2 regions of the Pantoea sp. SGAir0215 genome follow, and region 2 is predicted to be linked to the other one. Evidence: predicted binding sites of a transcription regulator. Region 2 holds the regulator's gene; the other holds the start of a gene.
The links. The regulator LexA, encoded in region 2, represses DNA repair genes until DNA is damaged. The targets are predictions, from matches to a motif close to TNCTGTATGTACATACAGNA.
Positions count from the first base shown of each region.

Region 1: C1N64_RS09485 (DNA translocase FtsK 4TM domain-containing protein) is a predicted target of LexA. The motif match lies at 4,842-4,861, and genes of this name have one in related genera.

Region 1 is NZ_CP028031.1:2,002,049-2,011,056, reverse strand. Features, by position in the region: gene C1N64_RS09495 (replication-associated recombination protein A) at 1-515, opposite strand, end outside; gene lolA (outer membrane lipoprotein chaperone LolA) at 523-1,134, opposite strand; gene C1N64_RS09485 (DNA translocase FtsK 4TM domain-containing protein) at 1,317-4,781, opposite strand; gene lrp (leucine-responsive transcriptional regulator Lrp) at 4,900-5,394, opposite strand; gene trxB (thioredoxin-disulfide reductase) at 5,919-6,887, shown strand; gene cydD (heme ABC transporter permease/ATP-binding protein CydD) at 7,023-8,789, shown strand; gene cydC (heme ABC transporter ATP-binding protein/permease CydC) at 8,789-9,008, shown strand, end outside.
Region 2 is NZ_CP028031.1:881,515-890,522, forward strand. Features, by position in the region: gene plsB (glycerol-3-phosphate 1-O-acyltransferase PlsB) at 1-1,326, opposite strand, end outside; gene C1N64_RS04215 (diacylglycerol kinase) at 1,455-1,823, shown strand; gene lexA (transcriptional repressor LexA) at 1,930-2,544, shown strand; gene dinF (MATE family efflux transporter DinF) at 2,654-3,976, shown strand; gene C1N64_RS04230 (CsbD family protein) at 4,148-4,360, shown strand; gene zur (zinc uptake transcriptional repressor Zur) at 4,432-4,953, opposite strand; gene C1N64_RS04240 (conjugal transfer protein TraF) at 5,377-6,648, shown strand; gene dusA (tRNA dihydrouridine(20/20a) synthase DusA) at 6,748-7,743, shown strand; gene pspG (envelope stress response protein PspG) at 7,905-8,171, shown strand; gene C1N64_RS04255 (quinone oxidoreductase) at 8,353-9,008, opposite strand, start outside.

The DNA of each region.
Region 1 (9,008 bases), 1.1 Mb from region 2:
TGCTCAATATCTTCTGTGGTCAGGGATTTAAGTAAATAGACACGAGCACGTGACAGCAGTGCGGAGTTAAGCTCAAAGCTGGGATTTTCTGTCGTGGCACCGATAAACGTGATAGTGCCGTCTTCAATATGGGGAAGAAACGCATCCTGCTGACTTTTGTTGAAGCGATGGACTTCATCTACAAACAGGATAGTGCGGCGGCCCGCCTGCTTGCTCAGCCTTGCGCGTTCAATGGCTTCACGAATCTCTTTGACACCAGAGGTGACCGCAGAAATACGCTCAACGTCCGCATTGCCATAGTGAGCGATAATCTCGGCCAGCGTTGTTTTTCCTGTCCCTGGCGGTCCCCAGAGAATCATGGAGTGCAGGTGCCCCGCTTCGATCGCGCGCGGCAACGGTTTACCCGCAGCCAGCAGGTGCTGCTGTCCAATGTATTGCTTCAGGGTTGCTGGCCGCATACGCGCGGCCAGCGGTTTAAAATCTTCACTGGAAAAATCCAGGGACAGGTTACCCACTACCACCTCACTGACGTTGGTCATCCACCGTGACGCCTTTTGGCGGGGTGAATGTGAATTTATCCGGGCTAATCGGGCCGTTTTTCTGGCTCTTTAGCTGGTAGTTACTGCGCTGCCCATCCTGCTCGACGGCGCTAAACTGATTAATGGTGCCATCTGGCGTCACATCAATCGTGAACTGCTTGAGGTTGCCATCGCTTTTCTTCGGCGTCAGTTCAAATTTGTCACCCTGCTGTTTTACGTTGTATTGCTGCCAGTCACTGGCCTGGTTACGGGCAATCAACATAAACGGTGTATTGCTGGTCGCATTCTTTAACAGGCTGACCGTAGCTTGTTCAACAAACGGGTTATAGAACCATAACGATTTCCCGTCAGAAATAATGATGCTCTCGTCGGGTGCGGTCATATGCCAGTTAAACAGGCTGGGGCGCTTAACCCAGAGCTCGCCTTCACCCTCCTGCACGTTGGCACCGCTGCCATCGGTCACCTTTTGAGTAAAGCTGGCGTGGAAGCTGTTAACTTTATTAAGGCGCTGTTGCAGGTCGCTCGACGCATCGGCGAGAACGTTGGCTGACCCCAAAGCGGCCAGCAGGCCTAAGGCGATTACGCGTAATTTCATCTGCTTAAATCCTTATTAAATCGTTTCCCGTTGATCACGTGACTAAGCCTGGTCGCTGTCCTGCGTTTAATACAGGAGAAAAAACCGAAACACTAATCAACTATGGGGGTTAACCGCTAAAAAACAATGAGCCAGTGGAAACTGGCTCAGTGTTTTGTGTTTCAAAGCTTATCGTTCAGGCTTTACATATCATGGGGTGGTGGAGAGAGCACTTCACGGTTACCGTTGTGGCCCGGTGACGAGACGATGCCCTGTGCTTCCATCTGTTCAATGATGCGCGCAGCACGGTTATAACCGATACGGAACTGACGCTGTACGCCCGAAATCGAGGCGCGTCGCTTATCCACCACAAAGGCAACAGCCTGATCGAACAACGGATCGAGTTCTTCATCGCTGTCAATGCCGCCCCCGCCTTCACTTTCTTCGCCCGCCGTAATGCTTTCAATATATTGCGGACGCCCGCGCGCTTTCCAGTCCTGCACGACAGCATGTACTTCCTGATCGCGCACAAAGGCACCGTGAACACGCACCGGCATTGATGAGTTGGGCGGCATGTAAAGCATATCGCCCATCCCCAGTAACGATTCTGCACCGCCCTGATCAAGGATGGTTCGCGAGTCAATTTTACTTGAGACAGTAAACGCGATACGGGTAGGAATGTTGGCTTTGATGAGGCCGGTAATGACGTCAACTGACGGACGCTGGGTTGCCAGAACAAGGTGGATTCCCGCCGCACGCGCTTTCTGTGCAAGACGTGCAATCAGTTCTTCCACTTTCTTACCGACAGCCATCATCAAATCGGCGAACTCATCCACCATCACCACGATGTAAGGCAGTTTTTCCAGCACTGGCGGCGTCATATCCATGCTGTCGCCTGGCTTCCAGAACGGATCGGGAATCGGCCGCCCCATTGCATCCGCCTGCGCCACTTTTTCGTTGTAGCCGGCCAGATTACGTACACCCAACGCCGACATCAGCTTATAGCGACGCTCCATCTCACCGACACTCCAGCGCAGCGCGTTCGCCGCATCTTTCATATCGGTCACGACTTCGGTAAGCAGATGCGGAATGCCTTCGTAAACGGAAAGCTCGAGCATCTTGGGGTCAATCATAATAAAGCGCACATCTTCCGGCGTGGCTTTATACAGCATGCTGAGGATCATCGCATTCACGCCGACGGACTTACCGGAACCGGTTGTACCCGCTACCAGTAAGTGTGGCATTTTAGCCAGATCGGCGACGACTGGCTGGCCGGCAATATCTTTACCCAGCACCACAGACAGCGGCGAGGGATTGTCACGGAATTTTGGACAATCCAGCACTTCACGCAGGTAAACGGTCTGGCGATGTCGGTTGGGTAATTCCAGACCAACATAGGGTTTGCCAGGGATCACTTCAACCACACGCACTGCCGTAGTCGACAGGGAGCGGGCCAAATCGCGTGACAGGTTAGAGATACGCGCCGCTTTCACGCCCGGCGCGAGATCCAGTTCAAAACGGGTAATCACAGGTCCTGGCGAAATGCCCACCACCTCGGCCTTGACGCGGTAGTCACCCAGACGCGCTTCAACCAGTCTTGCTGTCTGCTCAAGGGCGAACATATCAACCGGTTCTTCCTCTTCCGGCGGCGCGGTCAGGAGATCGAGTGACGGTAAGGGTGTAGAAGGTTTTTCCAGTGGCTGCTCGTGACGCATCAGGAAGGGGTGAATCAGGCTGTCATGCACGGATGGCTTCGCCTCCGTGACCGGCTCCGGCTGCTGCGCAGGCGCGGCAAAATGATCGGCCGCAAAGGTCTGGGCCGATTCTACACGCTGAGCCGCAGGCTGTTCTGGTGCAGCCTGAACGTGCTGCCAGGGCTCATGTTGTGGCGCGACCTCGCTGACGTCCGGCGATGCTGCAATGGTGAACAGCGGCTCGACAGGGCCATCGTCGACCAGGTCCTTCATTGGGGAGAAATCGAAGGCCGCTGACGTATCCAGATTGAAAACGGGTGCATTGTCTTCAGGCACCGTTTCATAGCGCTGTTGCTGCTGCTGTGCGAACTGACGCGCCAGCGAGGCCTGCTGCAATGCCAGCTCATCGTCCTCGTGCGCGTCGTCCTGCTGCCAGCTTTCGCCATAGCGTTGCTGCTGCTCTGACTGGAACGCCTGACGCAACTCTGCCTGTTGCAGCGCATCCTGCTCCTCTGCTGACCAGTCAGTGAGTGACGTATCTTCTTTCGTAGGTTGTGATGACGGCAGTTCAGCACGTTTGGCTTTTTCTTCCGCCATACGCTGTGAAGGCAGTTTAATACCGTACGAGGCCAGCTCACGTCGGGTAGGCAGTTTAACCGGATTAGGCCGCGGCAGCGCCGGACCAATCCCCTGTTTCACCTGTGGATTCGACACCGTTTCAGGGACAGGTTCAAACAGCGGTGAGGATGCTGACGATGCTGCGGTTGCCGCAGCACCGGCGACGGCAGCGCTGTTCAGCGAGGCTGCCGACGTAGCTTCACGCCAGTTCCCCATTTTGGGTTCGTCATCCTCATAAGCGGTAAAGTGCGGGGCAGCCGCCGGTGCATCGTCCGGTAACTCAAAGCGGTAGCGCGGCGGTTCAGTGAGAGGCTTCTCCTGTGACACCGGCTCGCGCGGTGCAATGTGCGTCATCACCGGGGCAGGATGAGGCGATGCCGCAACAGGCGAAACAGGTTCAGGCGTCGCTGCAACCTGTTCAGGCTCAGGTGAAGCTGATGGCGCACTGACAGGCGTTGCCGCCATTGTTGCGGCAGCAGGCTGCGCAGGTGCTGTGGCAGTAGCCTGAGCGGTTGCCGTCGGTGTCGTGGTCGCAGATACTTCGGCTGTGGCCGCAACAGCGGCGCGGGTGGCGGTGGCGGCCCTGGCTAACAGTGGATCATGCGCATCCAGATCGGGCTGCGCCTTACGCGGCGCGGTTAGCAATACGTCATCGTCGTCGTCCGTCTGAGCATGAAGGACGGGCGCGCTCTCGTGATAATCGTCTGCTTCGTCCTCTTCATGCCAGGGTTCATCATGACGTGAGCGGTTGCTGGCGAATGTCAGCACGCCCATGACCACGCCACCGATTCTTTCCGCAATGGTTAACCATGACCAGCCCGTATACAGCGTGATCCCTGCGGCCCAGATGCAGAGCAAAGTCAGTGTGCCACCTGCCGGACTGAACCAGGGTGAAATGGCATTACTGACGAGGCTGCCAATGACGCCTCCGGAAGCGAAATACCAGATGTCGTCCGCGTTGAGCGCGGCCATCCCACAGGTGGTGACGACCAGGGCCAGGACACCGATTAAGCGTAAACCAATGGCAAAGTAGTCCACATAATCCTGGTTATCCCGCTGGCGAAACGCTATCCAGCACAGCCCCAGTATGACCGGCGGAATGGCATAGGCCATCACACCAAAGATGAAAAGCAACGTATCAGCCAGCCATGCGCCGACTGTGCCACCCATGTTATGGATAGGTTCATGCCAGGCCGTTTGCGACCAGCTCGGATCGGAAGGATTAAAGCTGACCAGGGAAACCATCAGGTAGATGGCGAACAATGCCACCAAAATAAGTAACGCTTCCAGCAGACGGCGTCCGCTGCTCAGCGACTGTAACGAAACGTCTTTATCTTCTGTGTATTCCTGGCTCAAGAGATCTCTCCAGGTGCCTGTAAAGTAAGAAACAACAGCGTCGGGCTCACCCGACGCTGGTCCTGTATGTATTCACAGGAGTGTACCGAAATTTCCCAGGCTTTGCACCTGCCACGCATCAGCGCGTTTTGATCACCAGACGATTGCTCTGTTTGACCTCTTCCATCACCACATAAGTACGCGTGTCGTTTACGCCTGGCAGGCGCAGCAAGGTTTCACCCAGCAGCTTGCGGTAAGCGGACATATCAGGCACGCGCGTTTTAAGCAGGTAGTCGAAATCACCAGAAACCAGGTGACACTCTTGAGTTTCCTCAAGTTTTTGCACAGCGGCGTTAAATTGCTCAAACACATCAGGTGCGCCACGATTCAGAGTAATCTCAACAAATACCAGTAATGAAGCATCCAGGTAGTGAGGGTTGAGTTGCGCAGTATAGCCAAGGATGAATCCCTGGCGTTCAAGACGGCGTACACGCTCAAGACAAGGTGTAGGAGATAATCCTACACGTTTGGAAAGTTCCACGTTTGAGATGCGACCGTCTTTCTGCAATTCATTGAGAATGTTTCTGTCGATCCTGTCGAGATCCTTACCGGGGCGTTTCTTATTATCTACCATTATTATTGTCTCTCTTCATTCCTTCCCTTTACCTGCCATCCCCTGAAAACGGTCATTGTTCGGGGCATTTTTGAAGTGAAATAACGGCGTCTGAGCGCATTCGTACCTATTTGTATGACGCATGCTGTCTGTCCACCGCATGCGTCATGACCAATATCAGACGATAAAATTCGTTCGGTACTCTGCCCAAAACCCGGCGGCAACACCCGTTTTGTTCAGACTAAGTTATTCGCTTCTCACACTGTTTTCGCAAATGCGCAGGCGATTGTCAAAGTAAAATGTCTAAATTCAGGACAAGATGCCAGACACTTCGCTGGGTCACTGTTTTTAAATGAGTATTTTCGTGCGATGGTGGTCTGTAAACTGAATTTTTGCCCCCTTTTGGCACAGGAGGCAGGCGAAAAAGCCATTCATCGTCTACGCCGTTTGCAGCAATCGCTAACAAAAGTGCGCAAGTGTTGTCATTGCTACGGCATATTCCCTACAATCGCAGGTTATGTCAGGTGAATAAAACTGAGGAACGCATGAGTACGGCTAAACACAGTAAGTTGCTCATTTTGGGCTCTGGTCCGGCAGGTTATACCGCGGCCGTCTATGCTGCACGCGCCAATTTGAATCCAGTACTGATTACCGGGCTGGAAAAAGGCGGTCAGCTGACCACCACGACGGAAGTGGAAAACTGGCCGGGCGACCCGCATGATCTGACAGGTCCCTCGCTGATGGAACGTATGCATGAGCATGCCGAGAAATTTAACACGGAAATTATTTTCGATCATATTCATACGGTCGATCTGCAGAACCGTCCCTTCCGTCTGACCGGTGACAGTGGCGAATATACTGCCGATGCGCTGATTATTGCCACGGGTGCATCAGCACGCTATCTGGGCTTACCGTCGGAAGACGCTTTTAAAGGCAAAGGCGTTTCGGCCTGTGCGACCTGTGATGGTTTCTTCTACCGCAACCAAAAAGTCGCCGTTATCGGTGGCGGAAATACCGCGGTTGAAGAAGCACTTTATCTGGCGAATATCGCCTCTGAAGTGCATTTAATTCACCGCCGCGACAGCTTCCGCGCAGAGAAAATCCTTATTGACCGCCTGATGGAAAAAGTCAGCAACGGCAATATCGTGTTGCATACACACAGAACGCTGGAAGAAGTGGTCGGCGATCAGATGGGCGTGACGGGCCTGACGCTACGTTCAACGCTGAATACCGAAGAGACCGAAACGCTGGATGTTGCCGGCCTGTTTGTTGCTATCGGACACAGCCCGAATACGGCGATTTTCGATGGTCAGCTGGCGCTGGAAAACGGCTACATCAAGGTACAGTCCGGCCTGCATGGTAATGCCACGCAAACCAGTATCCCTGGCGTGTTTGCCGCGGGTGACGTCATGGACCATATCTACCGTCAGGCCATTACCTCTGCCGGTACCGGTTGTATGGCTGCGTTAGATGCAGAGCGTTATCTTGACGGATTGGTTAAGAACGATAAGTAAGTTGTTAATAACCTGATCTTAATTGTTTGAGGCGACTGTTTTTCAGTCGCCTTTTTTATTATCACCATGCTAAATTCAGGCGCCGGGTGTGAGGACCAGCCTCATTTCATTTGTCTTTGCCACATTGGGTTTCGCATGAATAAATCGCGTCAGCAGCATCTTACTCGTTGGCTTCGTCAACAGTGTCATCATGCTGGCCCCTGGTTGCGCGTTACGTCGTTGCTGGGCTGCGCTGGCGCGCTTCTGATTATCATGCAGGCATGGCTTTTAGCGTCGCTCCTGCAGGCGCTGATTATTGACAGGCATTCTCCAGCCTCCCTTTTGTCCTCATTTTCACTTCTGATCCTGTGCTTTGTTCTGCGCGCCGCGCTGAATTATGCCCGGGAGCAGGCTGGATTTCGTGCCGGGCAGGCCATCCGTCAGGCTTTGCGTAAACAGGTGCTGGATCGTCTGGCAGCGTTGGGTCCGGCCTGGATACAGGGCAAGCCCGCCGGCAGTTGGGCAACGTTACTGCTTGAGCAAACCGAGGATATGCAGGCCTATTACGCGCGTTATTTGCCGCAGATGACGCTGGCGGCGGTCATTCCCTGTTGCATATTGCTCACCCTGTTTCCGTTAAACTGGGCGGCAGGTCTGATCCTGTTCGCGACCGCGCCGTTGATCCCGCTTTTTATGGCCCTGGTCGGCATGGGCGCGGCCGAGGCTAATCGCCGTAACTTTGTGGCGCTCGCACGCCTGAGTGGCAACTTTCTGGATCGCTTGCGTGGTCGGGAAACCCTGCGTCTGTTTCATCGGGCAGACGCCGAAAAACAGGCGATTGCTGACGCCACGACGGATTTCCGTCAACGGACGATGGAGGTTCTGCGTCTGGCCTTTCTTTCTTCGTCAGTACTGGAATTTTTTGCGTCACTGTCCATCGCCGTTGTCGCCGTTTATTTTGGCTTTTCCTATTTGGGCGAACTGCACTTTGGTGATTATGGCCGCGGCGTGACGCTGTTTGCCGGCTTCCTGGTGCTGATTCTGGCCCCGGAATTTTTTCAGCCTCTGCGCGATTTGGGCACATTCTACCATGCTAAAGCGCAGGCAATTGGCGGTGCCGATGCGCTTGAACGCTTTATGCAGGAAACGCCAGAGGCCGAAAACGCATCCGCCAGCGACGCCTTTAGCGCAACGGCGCCAGTAGAGCTGGTGGCAGAAAATCTGACGGTGCACGCGCCCAATGGCCATCGGCTCTGCGGCCCGCTCACCTTCACCCTGCGCACAGGCACGCGCGTCGCGCTGGTGGGCAAAAGCGGTGCAGGCAAAACCGCACTGTTAAATGCCCTGCTGGGCTTTTTACCCTATCAGGGATCGCTGAAAGTTAACGGTATTGAACTTCACCGTATCGCACGCCATGACTGGCATCGGCATCTTGCCTGGGTCGGCCAGAATCCCCAGCTACCCGCCGCAACGTTACGGGACAATATCATCATGGATGCGCCGCACGATCCCGCACGGCTAAGTGCCTTAATCGCATCATGTGGGATCGATGAATTTCTTTCCCGACTGCCTGCCGGACTGGATACCGAACCGGGGGATGCCAGTCATCACTTATCGGTCGGTCAGGCACAGCGCATTGCCGTAGCCCGCGCGCTGTATAAACCCGCCCAGTTATTGTTACTGGATGAGCCCGCTGCCAGCCTGGACAGTCAAAGTGAACATCATGTGATGCAGGCATTAAATCAGGCGGCCACGCGCCAGACGACACTGATGATCACCCACCAAATTGATCTGCTTCAGACATGGGATGCGATCTGGGTAATGCAGGCCGGTCAGATCGTACAGCAGGGCGACTGGCAGACGCTGACTGCGTCCGGTCCGTTCAGTGATTTATTACAACACCGGCAACAGGAGATTTTCTGATGACGGCTCTGCGTCCCTTTCTGCGGCTATGGCTGCGTCATCCCTTCCGCCTGACGTCAGGGATCGTGCTGGCGATTGTCACGCTGTTAGCCAGTATCGGCTTGCTCACGTTGTCGGGCTGGTTTCTGGCCGCCTCTTCTGTAGCCGGTGTGGCTGGTCTGTACAGTTTCAACTATATGCTTCCCGCCGCTGGCGTGCGCGGCGCAGCGATTACCCGTA
Region 2 (9,008 bases):
GCGTAGCTCTTTAGCGTAGGTACCCACTTCCATTACATGTTCATAACCGATGTAAATGGGCACTAACGTGATAGGTCGCGTGCCGCCGCGCAGCATGGCCTGCAGCGTCATAGAGAGGGTGCCGGTTTTCGGATCCAGCAGTCGGCCGGTACGTGAGCGTCCACCTTCCACGAAATACTCGACGGAATAGCCGCGGGTAAAGAGCTCGCCAAGGTATTCACGGAACACGGTTGAATAGAGCTTGTTGCCTTTAAAGGTACGACGAATAAAGAAGGCACCCAGACGACGGAAAATCGGCCCGGCAGGCCAGAAGTTCAGGTTAATCCCTGCGGCAATATGTGGCGGAACCAGGCCCTGGTGATACAGCACATAAGACAGTAGCAGGTAGTCCATATGGCTGCGGTGGCAAGGCACATAAACAATTTCATGGCCGTCCTGCGCCAGCTGACGTACCCGCTCACCGCCGTTAACGTTGATCCCCTGATAGAGTCGGCTCCAGAGCCAGCCCATCACGCGGTCGGTGATACGAATCGCTTCGTAGGAAAAGTTGGCCGCAATTTCTTCCATCATTTCAATGGCGTTTTGCTGCGCTTTCTCATGGGAGATTTTCTTGCTACGCGCCTCGTCTTCCACAGCTTTTTCAATCGCCTTCGACTGCAACAGGCGATTGAATAAATCCTGGCGAGCCGGCAGGCGCGGTCCCACCGCAGCCAGGCGCTGACGGGCAAAATGGATGCGCGCTACGCGAGCCAGCTTCTGCGCAATCGACTTGTCGGTACCGTGTTCGGTCGCCATACGACGCAGGGAGACCGTGGGCGAAAAACGCACAAAACTGTCGCGGCCATGCCAGAGAACGGCAAAGAATTTTTGAATGCCGTTAAGGAGCCGCAAATGAGGCGGATGATCGTCGCCCTGGACTTCCCGACCCGGCGCACGGCCAAACATGACTGAAACCGGTAACATCTGAACATCAAGTTCAGGGTTGCTGCGGTGCAGATCAAGATATTCGTGGAAGATTTTGACCGATTCAAGGCTGGGCACAAAATAGGGGAACACACGCGGACCGTCATTAATAAAAACATGACGCGGCAACAGGGCGCCGTCTATCTCCAGCGGAATAAGCGGATCAGGCAGATCGTGCCGGATGCACTGCGCGCGTAAAGTCAGGAGATCGGCCTTTGAATCATAAGGCAGGACATACATAATAGGCCGGGTAGGATCCAGCCCATGTTCGGAGACGGGATCAGCCGGAATGGCCTTACTCTTTACCAGAAATGAAAGGGGTAAGTTCAGCAATTTATAAAAAATTTTACGCCAACCTGACATAGACAACATGAAGCCTCTTGTTAGCAAAGCGGCGCAAGCATATCAGAACGCGCAGCAAAAATCTGTGACAGCGACAATTGTGCGCTGCCCGGTATTGACGTCAATCCTTTGAAAAGAGTTCCTTTATCATGACAAATAATGTCACCGGCATTACCCGGATTGTGAAAGCGGCTGGCTACTCATGGCAAGGTCTTCGCGCCGCCTGGCAGCATGAAGCTGCCTTCCGCCAGGAAGCCGTAATTTCACTGGCGGCAATTATCCTGGCCTGCTGGCTGGATGTCGATACTATTTCGCGCATCCTGATGATTGGCGCGGTCATGCTGGTGATGATTGTTGAAGTTCTGAACAGCGCCATCGAAGCGGTGGTGGACCGCACAGGGCAGGAACGTCACCCTCTTGCCGGCCGTGCCAAAGATATGGGATCGGCCGCTGTTTTGCTGGCAATAGTACTGGCCCTGTTCGTTTGGGGAACGCTACTTTGGTCGCATTTGCGATAAGCATTCCATCTCCCGTCAAATTACTGATTTTGGCCTGACTTTTGGTTTCCATTTCACCAATACCTGTATATACTCACAGCGACTGTATAAACAACCAGGGGGCGGGATGAAAGCATTAACCAGCAGGCAGCAACAGGTCTACGACTTGATTCGCGACCACATTAATCAAACGGGCATGCCGCCTACGCGTGCAGAAATTGCTGCGCAACTGGGCTTCCGCTCACCTAACGCGGCAGAAGAGCATCTGAAAGCGCTGTCGCGTAAAGGCGTGATTGAAATCGTCTCTGGTGCGTCCCGCGGTATCCGTTTGTTAATGGAAGAAGAACCTTCAGATGGCCTGCCACTCATTGGGCGCGTTGCGGCGGGTGAGCCGTTGCTGGCCCAGGAACATATCGAAACCCACTACAAAGTGGATCCAGACATGTTCAAGCCCTCTGCCGATTTCCTGCTGCGCGTTAGCGGCATGTCAATGAAAGACATTGGCATCATGGATGGTGATTTGCTGGCCGTGCATAAAACGCAGGAAGTGCGTAATGGTCAGGTGGTGGTAGCGCGCATTGACGACGAAGTCACTGTGAAGCGCTGGAAAAAACAGGGATCAGTGGTGCATCTGTTACCTGAAAATACGGATTTTGAGCCTATCATTGTCGATACACGTGCGCAGTCGCTGACGGTTGAAGGTCTGGCGGTTGGCATCGTACGTAACGGTGAGTGGTTATAAATCCTCCTAAGGTTGGCTCTTTACGTCAACCTTGACGTTACCCAGTCTGCCCCTGTTTTGCCGCTGTGGGTTCATCTGTAACACCAGCGGCGCATTGCACGGACGTTACATGCGCTTCCTGACAGCTACCGATAAAAAACTGTGGCGGCTGGCGCTGCCCATGATCCTGTCAAATATCACCGTTCCTCTGCTCGGCTTAGTCGATACAGCCGTTATTGGCCATCTCGACAGCCCGGTTTATCTGGGCGGCGTTGCGGTCGGGACGACCGTTACCAGTTTCATCTTCATGCTGCTGCTTTTTCTGCGTATGAGCACGACAGGCCTGACGGCTCAGGCGTTTGGCGCGGGCGATAAAACGGCGCTGGCGCGCGCATTGGCACAGCCCCTGATCATTGCCTTACTGGCCGGCAGCCTGTTTATTGCCCTGCGTCATCCTGTTACGGCATTAGCAACCCGCTTTATCGGCGGAGAGGCCGCCGTGCTTGAGCAGGCTGCGCTGTTTATCCATATTCGCTGGCTCAGTGCGCCCGCCATGCTGGCTAACCTGGTGATTCTGGGCTGGCTGCTGGGCGTACAGTATGCCAGAGCGCCGGTCATCCTGCTGGTGGTGGGCAACGTTATCAATATTCTGCTGGACCTCTGGCTAGTGCTGGGGCTGCACTGGGGCGTAGCCGGGGCTGCAGCCGCGACGGCTATCGCGGAATATGCGACGTTGCTGGTCGGGGCACTTATGGTCTGGCGCGTGCTGGCGCTGCGTGGTATCACGCTGCACAGTCTGGTCCATAGCTGGCGTGGCGATATCCACCGCCTGCTGCGCCTGAATCGCGATATCCTGCTGCGTACCTTACTGTTACAGCTTTGCTTTGCCTCTCTGACCGTGCTGGGAACGCGTATCGGACCTGATGTGGTGGCGGTAAATGCCATCCTGCTGATGTTCATGACGTTTACCGCCTATGCGCTGGATGGCTTTGCTTACGCCGTCGAAGCCTTTGCTGGTGAGGCACACGGCGCAAAAGACGGCAGCAGGTTGCAACTGGTATGGATTGCTGCCTGCCGTCAGGCCCTGTCAGTCGCGCTGTTTTTCTCCCTGGTCTATGCTGTTTGTGGCTATCAGATCGTGGCTCTCCTGACATCGATTCCCGCACTTCAACAGGCGGCTGACCGCTTTCTGCCGTGGCAGGTTGTCATGCCGCTGGTTGGCGTCTGGTGCTATCTGCTGGATGGCATGTTTATTGGTGCGACCCGCGGAAGAGAAATGCGCAACAGTATGGCGATTGCCGCACTGGGCTATTTCCTGACGCTGTTAACCGTGCCTTTTATCGGTAATCACGGTCTATGGCTGGCGATAGCCGTTTTTCTGGCGCTTCGCGGCCTGTCACTTTGGCTGGTCTGGCGCAGGCACTGGCGCAATGGCACCTGGTTTAGCGCCTGAGCAACTTGCCTGAAATATGACGCAGGATACATAAAATTTTCATTTTTTCCGGCAAAACTGAAATTAGCTACTACAATTATCTTTGAATGGCGCTATTAAACAGCGCTTTATATCGTAATTTTGCCTGATGGCAAAATAAAGCGAAATCGAAGGATGACGTGGAGGTCTGCAATGAATAAAGACGAAGCGAGTGGTAACTGGAAACAGTTCAAAGGAAAAATGAAAGAGAAATGGGGCAAGCTGACCGATGATGACATGCAAGTCATTGAAGGTAAACGCGATCAGCTGGTCGGCAAAATTCAGGAACGTTACGGCTACGCGAAAGATCAGGCGGAGAAAGAAGTAACGGACTGGGAAGGTCACAACAAGGATTACCGCTGGTAATCACGTTATTCAGGGATGCTCCTACCCGGGCCGGTACGCTCATGCCGGCCAGACCGCACAAGGATGTGCAATTAACTTCGTTTACTGCGTTTCTTCCCGTCAGCCTGATGGTCATGATCACAATGTTCATGCTGTTCACAGGCTTCAACTTCCGCACAGTTTTCACATAACCCGTGCGCCTCTATCACGCTATGCCGTAGGACAAAGCTTGCCTCTTGCGCCAGCGATGCGATGATTTTTTCTGCGCCCTGCGCCTGCTTTTCCGTGACCACTGCACAGCGATCGCAGACCAGCATCACCGATGTATGGGCGGGTGCGTCGAAATGGTGACACATCACATAGCTGTTATTGGACTCGACGCGGTGGATAAAACCCTGCTCAAGAAGAAAATCCAGCGCACGGTAGACGGTAGGAGGCTTGGCCTGGGGCTCACTGACACGCAACTGATCAAGCAGGTCATAAGCACTGATCGATCCTGGCTGTCCGGCCATCAACCGCAGGACCTCTGCGCGCTGGGTCGTCAGGCGTACACCGCGCTGTAAACACAGTTTCTCAGCCTGGGTCATGATTTGCTCTGGCGTCATGGTTGACATGGAATTTCTCCGTTTGACAGGTGATGTTATCTTATCACATTAATGATACGTACGATGCACCTTGCCTGTCTGCACCTCCTCCCTTTATCCGTGCTTATCTGTTCCTTACGACTTTGCGCCCGTCTGCGATGCCAATATATGTCAGAATGTTTGTAAATATTTTTTCCTTTTGCTTTACATCTCACTGAGTTAAGAACTAATGTTTAAAAGTTCTTAATAAAGTGCTGGTCCCGGCCTCCTTCTGTTAACGCTTTTTGGACGGTAACCAGACATAACGGATCGAAAAATAATCAATCAATGGAATTGCGCCACTATTTACTCTGAATTCACAGCAATAAAGCGTTAGCCATCCTCCACAATGGGGCTAACAAACTATTCGGTCGTTAATGTTTTAACGGCAATTTTTCAGGTGATGATAAGCAAATGGCAAAATTAACCGTCCCACGTTCCGTTCTGGTTTTCCCTGCAGTGTTTAATGCTCTGGTTTTTTCATCATCCGCGCTGGCCGCGGGAACCTGGTACGATGCCCGTAACGATGCAATGGGGGGAACGGGCGTGGCGTCCTCTACCTACGGGTCTGCCGTTTTAGCTAACCCGGCGTTAATGACCAAAGCAAAACCCGATGACAACGTCAGCATCATCTTTCCCAGTGCGGGCGCGCAAATTACTGATAAAGACAAGATGGTCGATAAGATCGATAACATCACTGATACGGTAAATCGCTATCAGGATCTGTTTGATAATGCCTCGACATTAGAGCTGCTGCGCCGTATTCCTGAGATTCAGGCTGCGTCAGGAGATCTGGCCAATACGCTCAGAGATTTACGCGGTAACAAAGCCAACGCGACAGCAGGTGTCGCGATTGCAGTCACCGTTCCGAATGAAACGCTGCCTTTTGCCTTTGTCACCAAAGCCTATGGTACGGCGCATGTCCGCGCGAATGTAAAAGAAGGCGATATCGTTATTTTACAAGGCGTGGCTGACGGAACGTTTGCCGGTATTCCTGGCGGTGTATTTGGTCTGCCTAATGTACAAAACTTGCTGGGCTCCAGCGCGAACGGGCTGGCTGCGCTAAATACCGATTATGGTATCGCCGTTGCCCATGAGTTCACGATTGCCGGCCATCCGGTGTCGATTGGTGTGACGCCTAAGCTGCAAAAGACCTGGCTGTATAACTATTCCGCCAGCGTGTATAACTACGATAAAAACGATTTACGGGATGGCCGCTACCGCAGCACCGAAAGCGGGTTCAACGTTGACGCCGGCCTGGCGACGGTATTCGCAGAAAACTGGACATTAGGCGTGACCGGACAGAACCTGGTATCACGTGACCTGCAAACCAAAGAGGTGAATGGCTATCAGGATACCTATGAAATCCGTCCATTAGTGACGGCGGGTTTAGCCTGGGATAAAGGGCCGGTAACGCTGACAGGCGATGTTGACCTGACCGAAACGCACCGTTTCAAATCTCAGGAAAACAGCCAGTATGCAGGCGTGGGCGCGGAATATCGCGTACTGGACTGGTTGCAGTTACGTGCCGGTTATCGCGCAGATATGCGTTCCAACGACGAAAATGTGGCGACCGCAGGCTTTGGGCTGTCACCGTTCAACAATTCTGTGCATCTGGATCTGGCAGGCTCGGTGGGGCAAAACAATACCTGGGGTGCCATGGCGCAACTCGGATTTAACCTCTGATTCCGTGCCATTAACGGGCGGGCGATACCTTGTCGGCCGCCCTTATGCTATCCTTGCGCAGAATATCATCACTGTTAACCACCGGATCGACTGCGCTTCATGACCGACACTTTTTCCTCCCAACGCTTCTCTGTTGCCCCCATGCTCGACTGGACAGATCGTCACTGTCGCTATTTCCATCGTCTGCTGACCGGCGATACGCTTCTGTATACCGAAATGGTCACCACGGGTGCCATTATTCACGGTAAAGGCGATTATCTGGCCTTTAGTGAAGAGGAGCACCCGGTCGCGTTACAACTGGGCGGCAGCGATCCGGCTGCACTGGCGCAGTGTGCAGCGCTGGCTGAACAGCGCGGTTACGATGAAGTTAACCTCAATGTGGGTTGCCCGTCAGATCGTGTTCAGAATGGCCGCTTTGGCGCCTGCCTGATGGCGGAAGCCGGGCTGGTCGCTGACGGCATTAAAGCGATGCGTGATGTGGTGGATATTCCGGTCACGGTCAAAACCCGTATCGGTATCGATGAACAGGACAGCTATGCCTTCCTGACCGATTTTATCGGTACTGTGGCAGAGCGCGGTGGCTGCGACACCTTTATCATTCATGCGCGCAAGGCATGGCTTTCGGGTCTGAGTCCGAAAGAAAACCGCGAGATTCCACCGCTTGATTACCCCCGGGTTTATCAGTTAAAGCGTGATTTTCCACAACTGACGATTGCCATTAACGGCGGCGTGAAAACGCTGGAAGAGGCTAAAACACATCTTCAGCACCTGGATGGTGTCATGATGGGCCGCGAGGCCTATCAAAACCCCGGCATCCTGGCGCATGTCGATCGGGAAGTGTTTGGCCGGGAACAGCCTGCCGCTGATCCGGTGGCGGTGGTGCGCGCCATGTACCCTTATATTGAAGCCGAGCTGGCAAAAGGCACGTACCTTGGCCATGTGACGCGCCATATGCTGGGGCTGTTCCAGGGGATCCCTGGCGCGCGCCAGTGGCGTCGTCACCTTAGCGAGAATGCCCATAAGCCCGGTGCCGATGTGCGGGTACTGGAGGCTGCATTAGCACTGGTCGCCGATAAGATCCCTCAGGAAGCCTGATACAGTTAAACCAGCCAGCCGGCTGGTTTTTTTTCACCATAATCTGATGAATCTCGCCAGGTTGATTTTGCATACTTCATACTTAACTCATCACTATCAACAGGTTACTTGTTGGCATGGTTCTTGTAATACGTAACGTATTCATCGTGAGGAGTAAACAAATGGACATTATTTTTGTATTCGGTTTCTTCCTGATGCTGTTGCTGACTGGCGTGTCCTTAATCGGCGTCATTGCTGCCCTGGTCGTGGCCACGATCGTGATGTTTGTCGGCGGTATGGTGATGCTGATTGTGAAGGTGCTGCCCTGGCTACTGCTGGCCGTGGCCGCAGTATGGCTCTATCGGCGCTTTTTCACTGACGAAGACACTCGCCAGCGCGTCCTGTACAGGCGCAGGATCCGCAGGCTGGAGCGGAATGGCAGGGGATAAATGTGTGCGTGATCACACAGTGAAAAATTGGTGCTCAGAATATTAACAACAATCATACTTTTTACTTATGTTTTCTGTCAGGATAGCTGTCGTTGATTCATAACATATTCATCGCTTCTGCCCCTACATCAGTGCGAATGAAAAATAAAAGAAGGGCTTCCTGCGGGAAGCCCTTTTTACATCAGGGAATCAGCAGGCTCGATCCCTGCGTCGCGCGGCTCTCCAGTAACTGGTGAGCGCGGCTGGCCTCTTTCAGTGCAAATTTTTGCTGCTCGGGCACATCGACCTTAATGGCGCCACTTGCCAGTAAAGAGAATAATTCTGCACTGGCCGTTTCCAGCTCCTGACGATTGGTGATGTAGCCGAACAGGGAAGGACGGGTAACAAACAGCGAGCCTTTCTTATTTAAAATGCTGAGATCAACATTGGTCACCGGCCCTGAAGCATTCCCGAAGCTCACCATCAGTCCCTGACGACGCAGGCAGTCCAGCGAGGCTTCCCAGGTCGCTTTCCCCACAGAGTCGTACACCACGCCAACCTTGTTGCCGCCGGTCAGCTCACTGACCCGTTGTGCAATGTCCTCTTGCTGATAATTAATGGTGGCCCAGGCTCCCGCATTTTTGGCCAGTGTCGCCTTTTCGGCGGAGCCGACGGTGCCGATCAGATGGGCGCCGAGCGCTTTTGCCCACTGGCAGGCAATCAACCCCACGCCACCCGCCGCGGCATGAAACAGAAAAATTTCGTCGGCTTTGAGCTTATAGGTCTGTCGTAACAGGTACTGCGTCGTCAGGCCTTTCAAAAAACTGGCGGCAGCCTGCTCGAAACTGATGGCGTCGG